Linked DNA regions of Hyphomicrobium denitrificans ATCC 51888. The protein of the gene in region 2 binds, or shares a complex with, the protein of the main gene of each other region. Links are inferred from orthologs where the notes say so. Each region holds a gene or a part of one and is shown on either strand. Other genes may lie near its edges.

Region 1 (4,835 bases), 560 kb from region 2 along the record:
CTCCTTCACCTTCCAACGTCCTCTAGCGTGCCCGCCGCTTTTGTTGGCGCTCGGCGACTCCCGTTCCGGGAGCCGGCGGCCGAGCGGGATCACCCCTTCCTCGCCTTCTCAATCGCCGCAACATCGATCTTCCGCATCGTCATCATGGCTTCGAACGCGCGGCGGCCTTCGTCGCCGCCGATGGCCAGCGCTTCGGTCAGCACGCGCGGCGTGATCTGCCAGTTGACGCCCCACTTGTCCTTGCACCACCCGCATTCGCTCTCGCGGCCGCCGTTGCCGACGATGGCGTTCCAGTAGCGGTCGGTCTCGGCTTGGTCCTCGGTCGAAATCTGGAACGAAAACGCCTCGCTGTGCTGGAACGCCGGGCCTCCGTTAAGTCCGATGCACGGGATGCCTATAACCGTGAAGTTGACGACGATCACGTCGCCCGCCTTGCCTGACGGGAAGTCGCTCGGCGCGCGGTGGATGGAGCCGATGGAGCTGTCGGGAAACGTCTCGGCGTAGAAACGCGCTGCCTCTTCGGCGTCCTTGTTGTACCAGACGCAAATCGTGTTCTTGGCCATGAGTGCTCTCCCTTTTTGTAAGCGCTTTCCGACTCGCCTCCGGCGAGCCGGCCGGAAAGCGCGTTTTTTTGTTTGCGCCCGGCGCTCCTCTGCGAGGAGCCGGCCGCCGTGCGCGATGGCGTGCGCGTTATCTTACTAAGACGGCCGCGCACCTCCGGTTCCGACACGCGTGACGACTTTATTTTCGGGGTGAGGCTCTGCTTCGCGGGCTGCCCGGACCCGTCATCCTCGAACGGTCGAGCCTGCGAGGCCGTTCGGGGATCCAGCACAAGGCGCGCCGTAGGCTCTATAGTGCGTCTTCGACGAGTCTTACGCTGGATCCCCGGCCTTCGCATTGCTCGGCCGAGGATGACGAATTCCCTCGTGCTTTCTCTCACTGGTGGCAAGTGGAGTGGAATTACTCCGCCGCTTGCCGCTTGCTCTTTTTGGCTGTGCCTTCCGACTCGCTCTTTTGATGCGCGTCGCGACTCTCCTTCGTCGAGCCGGCCGCGGCGCGGCGTGCCAGCACGGGTTTCAGATATTGCCCCGTGTAGCTCTCTTTCACCTTCACGATGTCCTCGGGCGTGCCCGCCGCGACGATAGTGCCGCCGCCGTCGCCGCCTTCGGGGCCAAGATCGACGATCCAGTCGGCCGTCTTGATGACTTCGAGATTGTGCTCGATGACGACGACGGTGTTGCCCGCATCCGCAAGCTCGTGCAGCACCTCGAGCAGCTTCGCGACATCGTGGAAATGCAGACCCGTCGTCGGCTCGTCGAGAATGTACAGCGTACGTCCCGTCGCACGCCGCGACAGTTCCTTCGACAGCTTGATGCGCTGCGCTTCGCCGCCCGACAGCGTCGTCGCCTGTTGCCCGATCTTGATGTAGCCGAGCCCGACGCGCGCCAGCGTTTCGAGCTTGTCGCGGATCGACGGCACCGCCTTGAAGAATTCTGCGCCTTCCTCGACCGTCATGTCGAGCACGTCCGCGATCGACTTCTCCTTGAACGTGACGGCGAGCGTCTCGCGATTGTAGCGTTTGCCCTTGCATTCCTCGCAGGTCACGTAGACGTCGGGCAGGAAGTGCATCTCGATCTTGATGACGCCGTCGCCCTGGCAAACCTCGCAGCGCCCGCCCTTGACGTTGAACGAGAAGCGGCCCGGCTCGTAGCCGCGCGTTTTCGCTTCGGGCAGCCCCGCGAACCATTCGCGGATCGGCGTGAACGCGCCCGTATACGTCGCCGGGTTCGAACGCGGCGTGCGCCCGATCGGCGACTGATCGATGTCGATGATCTTGTCGAAATTCTCGATGCCGGTGATCTTGTCGTGCTCGCCCGGATGATCCTTCGCATTGTTGAGCTTGCGCGCCACGGCCTTGAAGATCGTGTCGATCAGCAGCGTCGATTTTCCGCCGCCCGACACGCCGGTGATGCAGGTCAGCAGCCCGACCGGGATCGACGCCGTGACATCCTTGAGGTTGTTCGAGCGCGCGCCGGTGACGGTCAGCATCTTTTTCGGATCGGGCGCACGGCGCTTTTTCGGGATCGGCACGTAGCGCACGCCGGACAGATATTCGCCGGTGAGACTCTCGGCCGACTCCATGATGTCGCTCGGCGAACCCTGGGCGATGACGCGGCCGCCGTGAATGCCCGCGCCCGGCCCGATGTCGACGATATGGTCGGCCGTCATGATCGCATCTTCGTCATGCTCGACGACGATGACGGTGTTGCCGATATCGCGCAGATGCTTGAGGGTACCGAGCAGGCGGTCGTTGTCTTTTTGGTGCAACCCGATCGACGGCTCGTCGAGCACGTAGAGCACGCCCGTCAAGCCCGAGCCGATTTGCGAAGCAAGACGGATGCGCTGCGATTCGCCGCCCGACAGCGTGCCGGATGAGCGCGATAGCGTCAGGTATTGCAAGCCGACGTCGTTCAGGAACTTCAAACGGTCGCGGATTTCCTTCAGAATGCGCGTCGCGATTTCCGACTGCTGCTTCGTGAACGTCTTCGGAACGTCGGCGAACCATTCGTTTGCAGCCTTGATCGAGAGATCACCGACCTCGCCGATGTGCTTGCCGCCGATTTTGACGGCGAGCGCCTGCGGCTTCAGACGATAGCCGCCGCACGCGTCGCACGGATGCGCCGCCTGATAGCGCGAAAGTTCTTCGCGAACCCAATCGCTGTCCGTTTCCTTGAAGCGCCGCGTGATGTTGCCGATGACGCCCTCGAACGGCTTCTCGGTCGAATAATTGCGCGTGCCGTCCCAGTACGTGAAGACGATATCCTCGTCGCCCGAGCCGTAGAGGAGCGCAAGCTGCACGTGCTTCGGCAGCCGCTCCCACGGCGTCTTCATCGACACTTTGTAATGCTTGGCGAGGCTTTCGAGCGTCTGCTCATAGTAGGGCGATGACACGCCGGTCTTCGCCCAAGGATAGATCGCGCCTTTTTCAAGCGAGAGCGTGGAATCCGGAACGACGAGATCAGGCTCGAAGCGCAGTTCCGAACCGAGGCCGTCGCACGTCGGGCAGGCGCCCGCCGGCGCGTTGAACGAGAACAGCCGCGGCTCGATCTCGTCGATCGTGAAGCCCGACACCGGACACGCAAACCGCTGCGAGAACATGATCCGCTCATGCGTCTCGTTCTTGTTTTGCAAAACGCCGCGTTGCTCCCTCTCCCCATCCTTTATGGGGAGAGGGTTGGGGTGAGGGGCGGCCGCTTGCTTCTCGTTCTGTTGCTGCCCCTCACCCTGACCCTCTCCCCGCTTGCGGGGAGAGGGGGAGTTGAGCGGCCTATCAACAAACTCCGTGATCGCGAGCCCATCGGACAACTTCAGCGCCTGCTCGAAGCTATCTGCGAGCCGCGTGCCCAAGTCCTTCTTCACGACGATGCGATCGACGACGACGTCGATGTCGTGCTTGTATTTTTTGTCGAGCTTCGGGGCGTCGCCGATGTCGTAAACGGTCCCGTTGATCTTGAGGCGCTGATAGCCCTTCTTCTGCCACTCGGCGATTTCCTTGCGATACTCGCCCTTTCGCCCGCGCACGACGGGTGAAAGCAGCAGCAGCCGCGTGCCTTCGGGCAGCGCGAGCACGCGATCGACCATCTGCGAAACGGTCTGGCTTTCGATCGGAAGACCCGTCGCGGGCGAATAGGGAACGCCGACGCGCGCGAACAGCAAACGCAGGTAGTCGTAAATCTCGGTGACCGTGCCGACCGTCGAACGCGGGTTCTTCGACGTCGTCTTCTGCTCGATCGAGATGGCGGGCGACAGACCGTCGATATGATCGACGTCCGGCTTCTGCATCATCTCGAGGAACTGCCGCGCGTAGGCCGAAAGACTTTCGACGTAGCGGCGCTGGCCCTCGGCGTAGATCGTGTCGAAGGCGAGCGACGATTTCCCCGAACCCGAAAGCCCAGTGAACACGACCAGCGCGTCCCGCGGAATTTCGAGATCGACGTTCTTTAGATTGTGCTCACGCGCGCCGCGCACGTGAATGGTCTTCATCAATTCGGAGCCGGGACGGGCGGCCAGCTTTTTTGTCGGTGATTTCATGGGGCAACGGTCTAGCCGAAGGGCGGGGGGCGCCGCAATGCGACCCCACGCGAGCGACCAAAAATGATGGCGGACAGCCCCATTTTCAAGGCCCCGCGTCGATGGCCACCACAAAGCAATCCCTTTGCTGGGAGACGGCCAAGCACGGCCGCCTGCTGTTTCCGCCCCCCAAGCCGCGGAACGCCGCGCCTTTCCCCATCCTTCACGGGAAGTGGGGAAGTGGGGAAGTGGGGAAGTGGGGAAGTGGGGAAGTGGGGAAGTGGGGAAGTGGGGAAGTGGGGAAGTGGGGAAGTGGGGAAGTGGGGAAGTGGGGAAGTGGGGAAGTGGGGAAGTGGGGAAGTGGGGAAGTGGGGAAGTGGGGAAGTGGGGAAGTGGGGAAGTGGGGAAGTGGGGAAGTGGGGAAGTGGGGAAGTGGGGAAGTGGGGAAGTGGGGAGACCTTCGCAGGCAAATCCCCTCTCCCCGTCCTTTACGGGGAGAGGGTTAGGGTGAGGGGCAGCCTCACGTAAATTTGCCCCGGCAATCCGCCAAGCCCTTCACCCCACCCCCGACCCCTGCCCTGAGGGGAAGGCACACGTCGCTGCCGAGCCAAGTTCAAGGAAAGATAGATGGACCGTCACGAACGCTGTTCGCGCGTGCAGAGCACGGAGCTTTTCCCTCTCCCCGTCCTTTACGGGGATAGGGTTAGGGTGAGGGGCAGCTTGAGGCACCGCCGGTTGCATCCGTTTCGCCACGCAACAAGGCA
Region 2 (5,110 bases):
GACGCTGTTCGCGGCCGTGCCCGGCATCTATCGTCAGATTCTGAAATACGCGAGCCCGAAGCCTGGAGCGCTCGGCCAATTGCGTCACGGCCTGATGGCTGGCGAGACGCCGCCGCCGGGATTGATCGAGGAATGGACATCCGTCACCGGCCTGCCGCTCTATGAAGCCCTCGGCATGAGCGAAATCTCGACCTACATTTCGACAGGCCCGTCGGTGCCGCACAAAGCGGGCACGGTCGGCAAGGCGCAAGCCGGTCGGCGCGTTGCCATCCTTGCCGTCGAAGGCAGCGACGAACCGTTGCCGCCGAACCGCGAAGGCCTCATCGCCGTCCACCGCTCCGATCCGGGTCTCATGCTTGGATACTGGAAGCGGCCCGACGAAGAAGCCGAAGTCCTGCGCGGCGAATGGTTCACCGGCGGCGATCTCGGTTCGATCGATGACGAGGGATATATTGCGCACCTCGGCCGCGCCAACGAACTGATGAACGCGGGCGGCTATCGTGTGTCTCCGCTCGAAGTCGAAGCGGCGCTCGGACGCTGCCCGGGCGTCGCCGAAGTCGCCTGCACGGAAATGCGCGTCCGCAGCGACGTTTCGATCATTGCCGCATTCGTCGTGGCAGCCGAAGGCGCGCCCCGCGATGCTTCAGCGATCAAGGATTTCGCGAACAGGAATCTCGCAGCCTACAAAATTCCGCGCGAGATCGTTTTCGTCGAACGTCTGCCGCGCACACCCAACGGCAAGGTTCAGCGCAAGGCTCTCGCGTTGCCGTCCCTCGTCGATGGTAAGTCTTAAGCCGCCTGCTTGGTCTTGCTCGCAAGCTCTGCGAATTTCTGGATAAGCGCGCGAACGCCTTTGAGCCGCGCTTCCGGCAAATCCCAATCGGCGCGATAGACGAGCCGCTGGTCGGGCTGCACTTTAAGCGCCCCGCGCGAATTTTGCACGAACGCGATCAGGCCTTCCGGATTTGCGAAGCGTCCCTTGTGCAGCGTGATCACGCCGCCCTTCGGACCCGCGTCGACTTTCGCGATGCCGGCAGCGCGGCAAAGGCCCTTGATCTCCATGACGTCGAGCAGATGTGTGACTTCGTCCGGCAGCGATCCGAAGCGATCGACAAGCTCGGCGGCGAACGCATCGATGTCGGAGCGCTTTTCGAGACTCGACAAACGCCGGTAGAGACCAAGACGAAGTTGTAGATCGGTGACGTAAGCCTCCGGGATCATGATCGACGTGCCGAGCTGGATCTCCGGGCTCCACTTGTCATCGGCTTCGATTTCGCCGCCCTTCATCGCGGCGACCGCTTCTTCCAGCATCGACTGGTAAAGCTCGAAGCCGACTTCGCGGATGTGACCCGACTGTTCTTCGCCGAGCAGATTGCCCGCGCCGCGAATATCGAGATCGTGCGACGCCAGCGAGAAGCCCGCGCCGAGGGTATCGAGCGACTGCAGAACCTTGAGCCGTTTCTCCGCGCCTTCGGTCAGCTTCTTGTCCGGCGGAGTCGTAATGTAGGCATAGGCGCGCGTCTTCGATCGCCCGACGCGGCCGCGCAATTGATAAAGCTGCGCCAGGCCGAACATGTCGGCGCGATGCACGATCAGCGTGTTGGCGTTCGGTACGTCGAGACCGGACTCGACGATCGCCGTCGACAGCAGAATGTCGTATTTGCCTTCGTAGAACGCGGTCATCACGTCTTCGAGTTCGGTCGGCGACATTTGTCCCGTCGCACGCGCGAACACGAGATCGGGCACCGCCTCGCGCAAAAACTCCGCAATGTCGTCGAGATCGGAAATGCGCGGCGCGACGTAATAGGTTTGTCCGCCGCGGAAGCGCTCGCGCCTGAGCGCTTCTTTCAAAATAACTGGATCGAACGGCGAAATGAACGTGCGCACCGCCATGCGGTCGACAGGCGGCGTCGTGATCAGCGACAGTTCGCGCACACCTGTCAGTGCCAATTGCAGCGTACGCGGGATCGGCGTTGCCGACAGCGTCAGCACGTGCACGTCCTCGCGCATCTTCTTGAGACGCTCTTTGTGATTGACGCCGAAGTGCTGCTCTTCGTCGATGATCAGCAGGCCGAGCCGCTGGAACTCGATTGTTTTTCCGAGCAGAGCATGCGTACCGACGACGATGTCGATGTCGCCGGACTTGAGCCCGGCTTTCACTTCCGCGAGCCCTTTTGCGCCGACCATGCGCGACGCCTGCGCGATCTTGACCGGCAATCCCTGGAAGCGTTGCGTGAACGTTCTGAAATGCTGACGCGCCAGAAGCGTCGTCGGCACGACGACGGCAACCTGCAAGCCGTTCATTGCGCCGACGAACGCGGCGCGCAGCGCAACTTCCGTTTTGCCGAAGCCGACGTCGCCGCAGACGAGCCGGTCCATCGGTCTGCCGGATGCGAGATCGGCAAGAACGGACTCGATGCTCGTCGCCTGATCTTCCGTTTCCTCGTAAGGGAAACGCGCAACGAATTCGTCGTAAGCGCCTGTCGGCGGCACGAGCGCGGGAGCTTCGCGCAAGGCTCTGAGCGCCGCGATCTTGATGAGTTCGTTGGCAATCTCGCGCAGCCGCTTCTTGAGCTTGGCCTTGCGCGATTGCCAGCCGACGCCGCCGAGGCGATCGAGCTGCGCATCGCCCTCGTCCGCGCCGTAGCGCGACAGAAGCTCGATGTTCTCGACAGGCAGAAACAGCTTATCGCCGCCCGCGTAGTGAAGTTCGAGACAATCGTGCGGTGCGCCGAGCGCGGTGATCGTCTGCAATCCTGCGAAACGGCCGATACCGTGATCGCTGTGCACGACGAGGTCGCCGACCGACAGCGCCGTCGCCTCCGTCAGAACATCGGCCGCCTTGCGCGCGCGCCGCCTCTGGCGCACGAGGCGATCGCCCAGCACATCCTGTTCGGCGATGACGGCGAAGTCCGGCGTCTCGAAGCCTTCCTCGATGCCGAACACCGCGAACGCCGTCGCGTTGGGCTTCAGCGCCTGAACCTCGGTGAAGCTTTCGACCTTTTCCGCGTCTTTCAGGCCGTGATCGGCGAGCAGCGTGATCAACCGCTCGCGTGCGCCCGTCGTCCAAGCCGCGAGAATGACGCGCCGCGAGTCCGCGTGAATGCGCCGGATGTGACCGACGACGGCGTCGAACACGTTGTTGTCGGGATCGGCGCGCTCGGCCGCGAACGTCCGGCCGCGGCGGCCTTTCATCTGGTAGACGTTCGACGTGCCGGGATCGTCGAACGGCGTCAGCCGCGAAACCGTGCGCGCATCGAGCGCCGACGCCCAGTCCTTGCCGTCGATGAACATCTGATCCGGCGGCACAGGCTTATACGGCGGTGCGCCGAAGCGTTGCCCTTCGAGCGAGTCCACACGTGCTTCGTAGTGCTCGCGCACTTGCTCGAAGCGGCGCTTCACGGCTTCGTCCGCCATGTGATCGAAACTGATGCCGACGCCAGGCAGATAGTCGAACAGCGTTTCGAGCGCGGGATGGAAAAACGGCAGCCAGTGTTCCTGGCCCTGATAGCGCCGCCCGCTGCTGACGGCCTCGTATAGCGGATCGTCACCGGTATTGCCGCCAAACAGCGCGACGTAGCGCGTCCGGAACAGCGCCGTCGCCGCTTCCCCGAATGCGACTTCGCTGACCGGCATCAGCGAAAACTTCGGCACCGGCTTCATCGAGCGCTGCGTTTCGGCGTCGAATGCTTTGACGCTTTCGAGCGTGTCGCCGAAGAAGTCGAGGCGGATCGGATTGCTGCGCCCCGGCGGATAGAGATCGAGAATGCCGCCGCGCTGAGCGTATTCGCCCGGCTCCATCACCGTGCTCGAGCGGTCGTAGCCGTAAGATTCGAGCCGCCGGATCAGCTCCGCCGGATCGATGCGCTGGCCTGGCGCGATGGTCTTGACCGCACCCCGGATGAAACTCCTCGGCGGCACGCGCTGCAGAATGGCGTTGACGGTCGTCAGAACCAGCGTTGGCTTCTTGCGTCCGCCAATCGCGAGACGTCCGAGCGTCGTGATACGGCGCGCCACGATCTCGGCGTTGGGGCTCGTGCGGTCATAGGGAACCGTATCCCACGCCGGAAACGGCACGACGGCAATGTCGGGCGCGAAGAACGCGACGGCCGCCTGCAATTCTTCGAGACGCCTGTCATCGCGCACGACGTGCAGGTGCAGACCCGGCTGATCGCCACCACGGGCGGCGCGTGTGATGTCCGCAAGAACGCGGCCGTCGAACCCTTCCGGGACGCCGGAAAAAATCACCCGCGAGGTCTGCACTTGATCCGTCATTGCAAAGTATCAGTCTGTACCAGCGGCGAGCCGGTGAAAAACGCGAATATCGTTCAGCAGATCCTGAAACTCGCCGCTTTCAGGCTCGCCGGAAAAAATCCACGCCTGCAACAGCGGATCGGGAAGGTTCAGGAACCTCTCGAAGTGCTGCACGGCTTCCTCGGACCACGCGGGAATGCGGACATCGGCATAGCGCCCGACCAGCAGGTCCATCTCTTTGGTGCCGCGGTGATGCGCGCGGTAGGAGGCGCGCCGCCGCCGCACATCGAGATCGTCCGCCATCGTCAATCCGGGTTGCATGGCAAATGGGTGTGCGGCCCCTCGCGGCTTGACTGGAAAGCGATCAGCCGCCACGGTGTGCCGTCCGTGCGAAGGGTTCCTATAGCGCCCGCCGTCCTTGACGCCTAGCGTGAAGGCCGGTGCGTATTGCCGCGACCCTTCGTTCCGATCGCCGTGCTCTCCACAAAACCGGCGGCGGGGCGCGAAATTCCTCAATGGCAAGCCGAAGTCGACGATGCGTCCCTCGTTTCTCAACCCGCTGTTCGCGTCGGCGCAGACGATCTCCGGGATCGGCCCGCGGTTCATCCTGCTTTTGAAGAAATGCCTGGCGCTGCCTCCGGGCGTCGCCGAACCGCGCGTCATCGACCTTCTCTGGCATATGCCGACCGGCATCATCGACCGGCGCGCCGAACCTCAGCTTGCCTCGGCCGTTCCGGGAAGCATCGTCACGCTGCAGCTACGTGTGCTGAAGCACAAGCCCGCGCCGCGCGGCAACCGGAAGGCGCCGCACAAAGTTACCTGCGAGGACGACACAGGGCGCATCGATCTCGTCTTC

The links.
Region 1: the proteins of mfd (region 2) and uvrA are in contact, whole or in part, in a crystal structure (PDB 4DFC), measured with the Escherichia coli proteins. The link is inferred for Hyphomicrobium denitrificans ATCC 51888 from one-to-one orthologs.

The regions. Positions count from the first base shown.
Region 1 is NC_014313.1:2,244,779-2,249,613, reverse strand. The notes cover bases 761-4,475. They hold uvrA (excinuclease ABC subunit UvrA), read right to left. Parts: upstream 4,093-4,475; coding sequence 961-4,092; downstream 761-960. In the rest of the region: HDEN_RS10805 (VOC family protein), read right to left, coding at 90-563. UniProt on the Escherichia coli protein: The UvrABC repair system catalyzes the recognition and processing of DNA lesions. UvrA is an ATPase and a DNA-binding protein. A damage recognition complex composed of 2 UvrA and 2 UvrB subunits scans DNA for abnormalities.
Region 2 is NC_014313.1:1,685,759-1,690,868, reverse strand. Bases 590-4,579 are described here. They hold mfd (transcription-repair coupling factor), read right to left. Parts: upstream 4,276-4,579; coding sequence 790-4,275; downstream 590-789. Other genes in these bases: HDEN_RS08115 (FAD assembly factor SdhE), read right to left, coding at 4,285-4,557; HDEN_RS08125 (class I adenylate-forming enzyme family protein), read left to right, coding at 590-793. Also shown: more of HDEN_RS08125, read left to right, coding at 1-589; ATP-dependent DNA helicase RecG, read left to right, coding at 4,790-5,110. UniProt on the Escherichia coli protein: Couples transcription and DNA repair by recognizing RNA polymerase (RNAP) stalled at DNA lesions. Mediates ATP-dependent release of RNAP and its truncated transcript from the DNA, and recruitment of nucleotide excision repair machinery to the damaged site.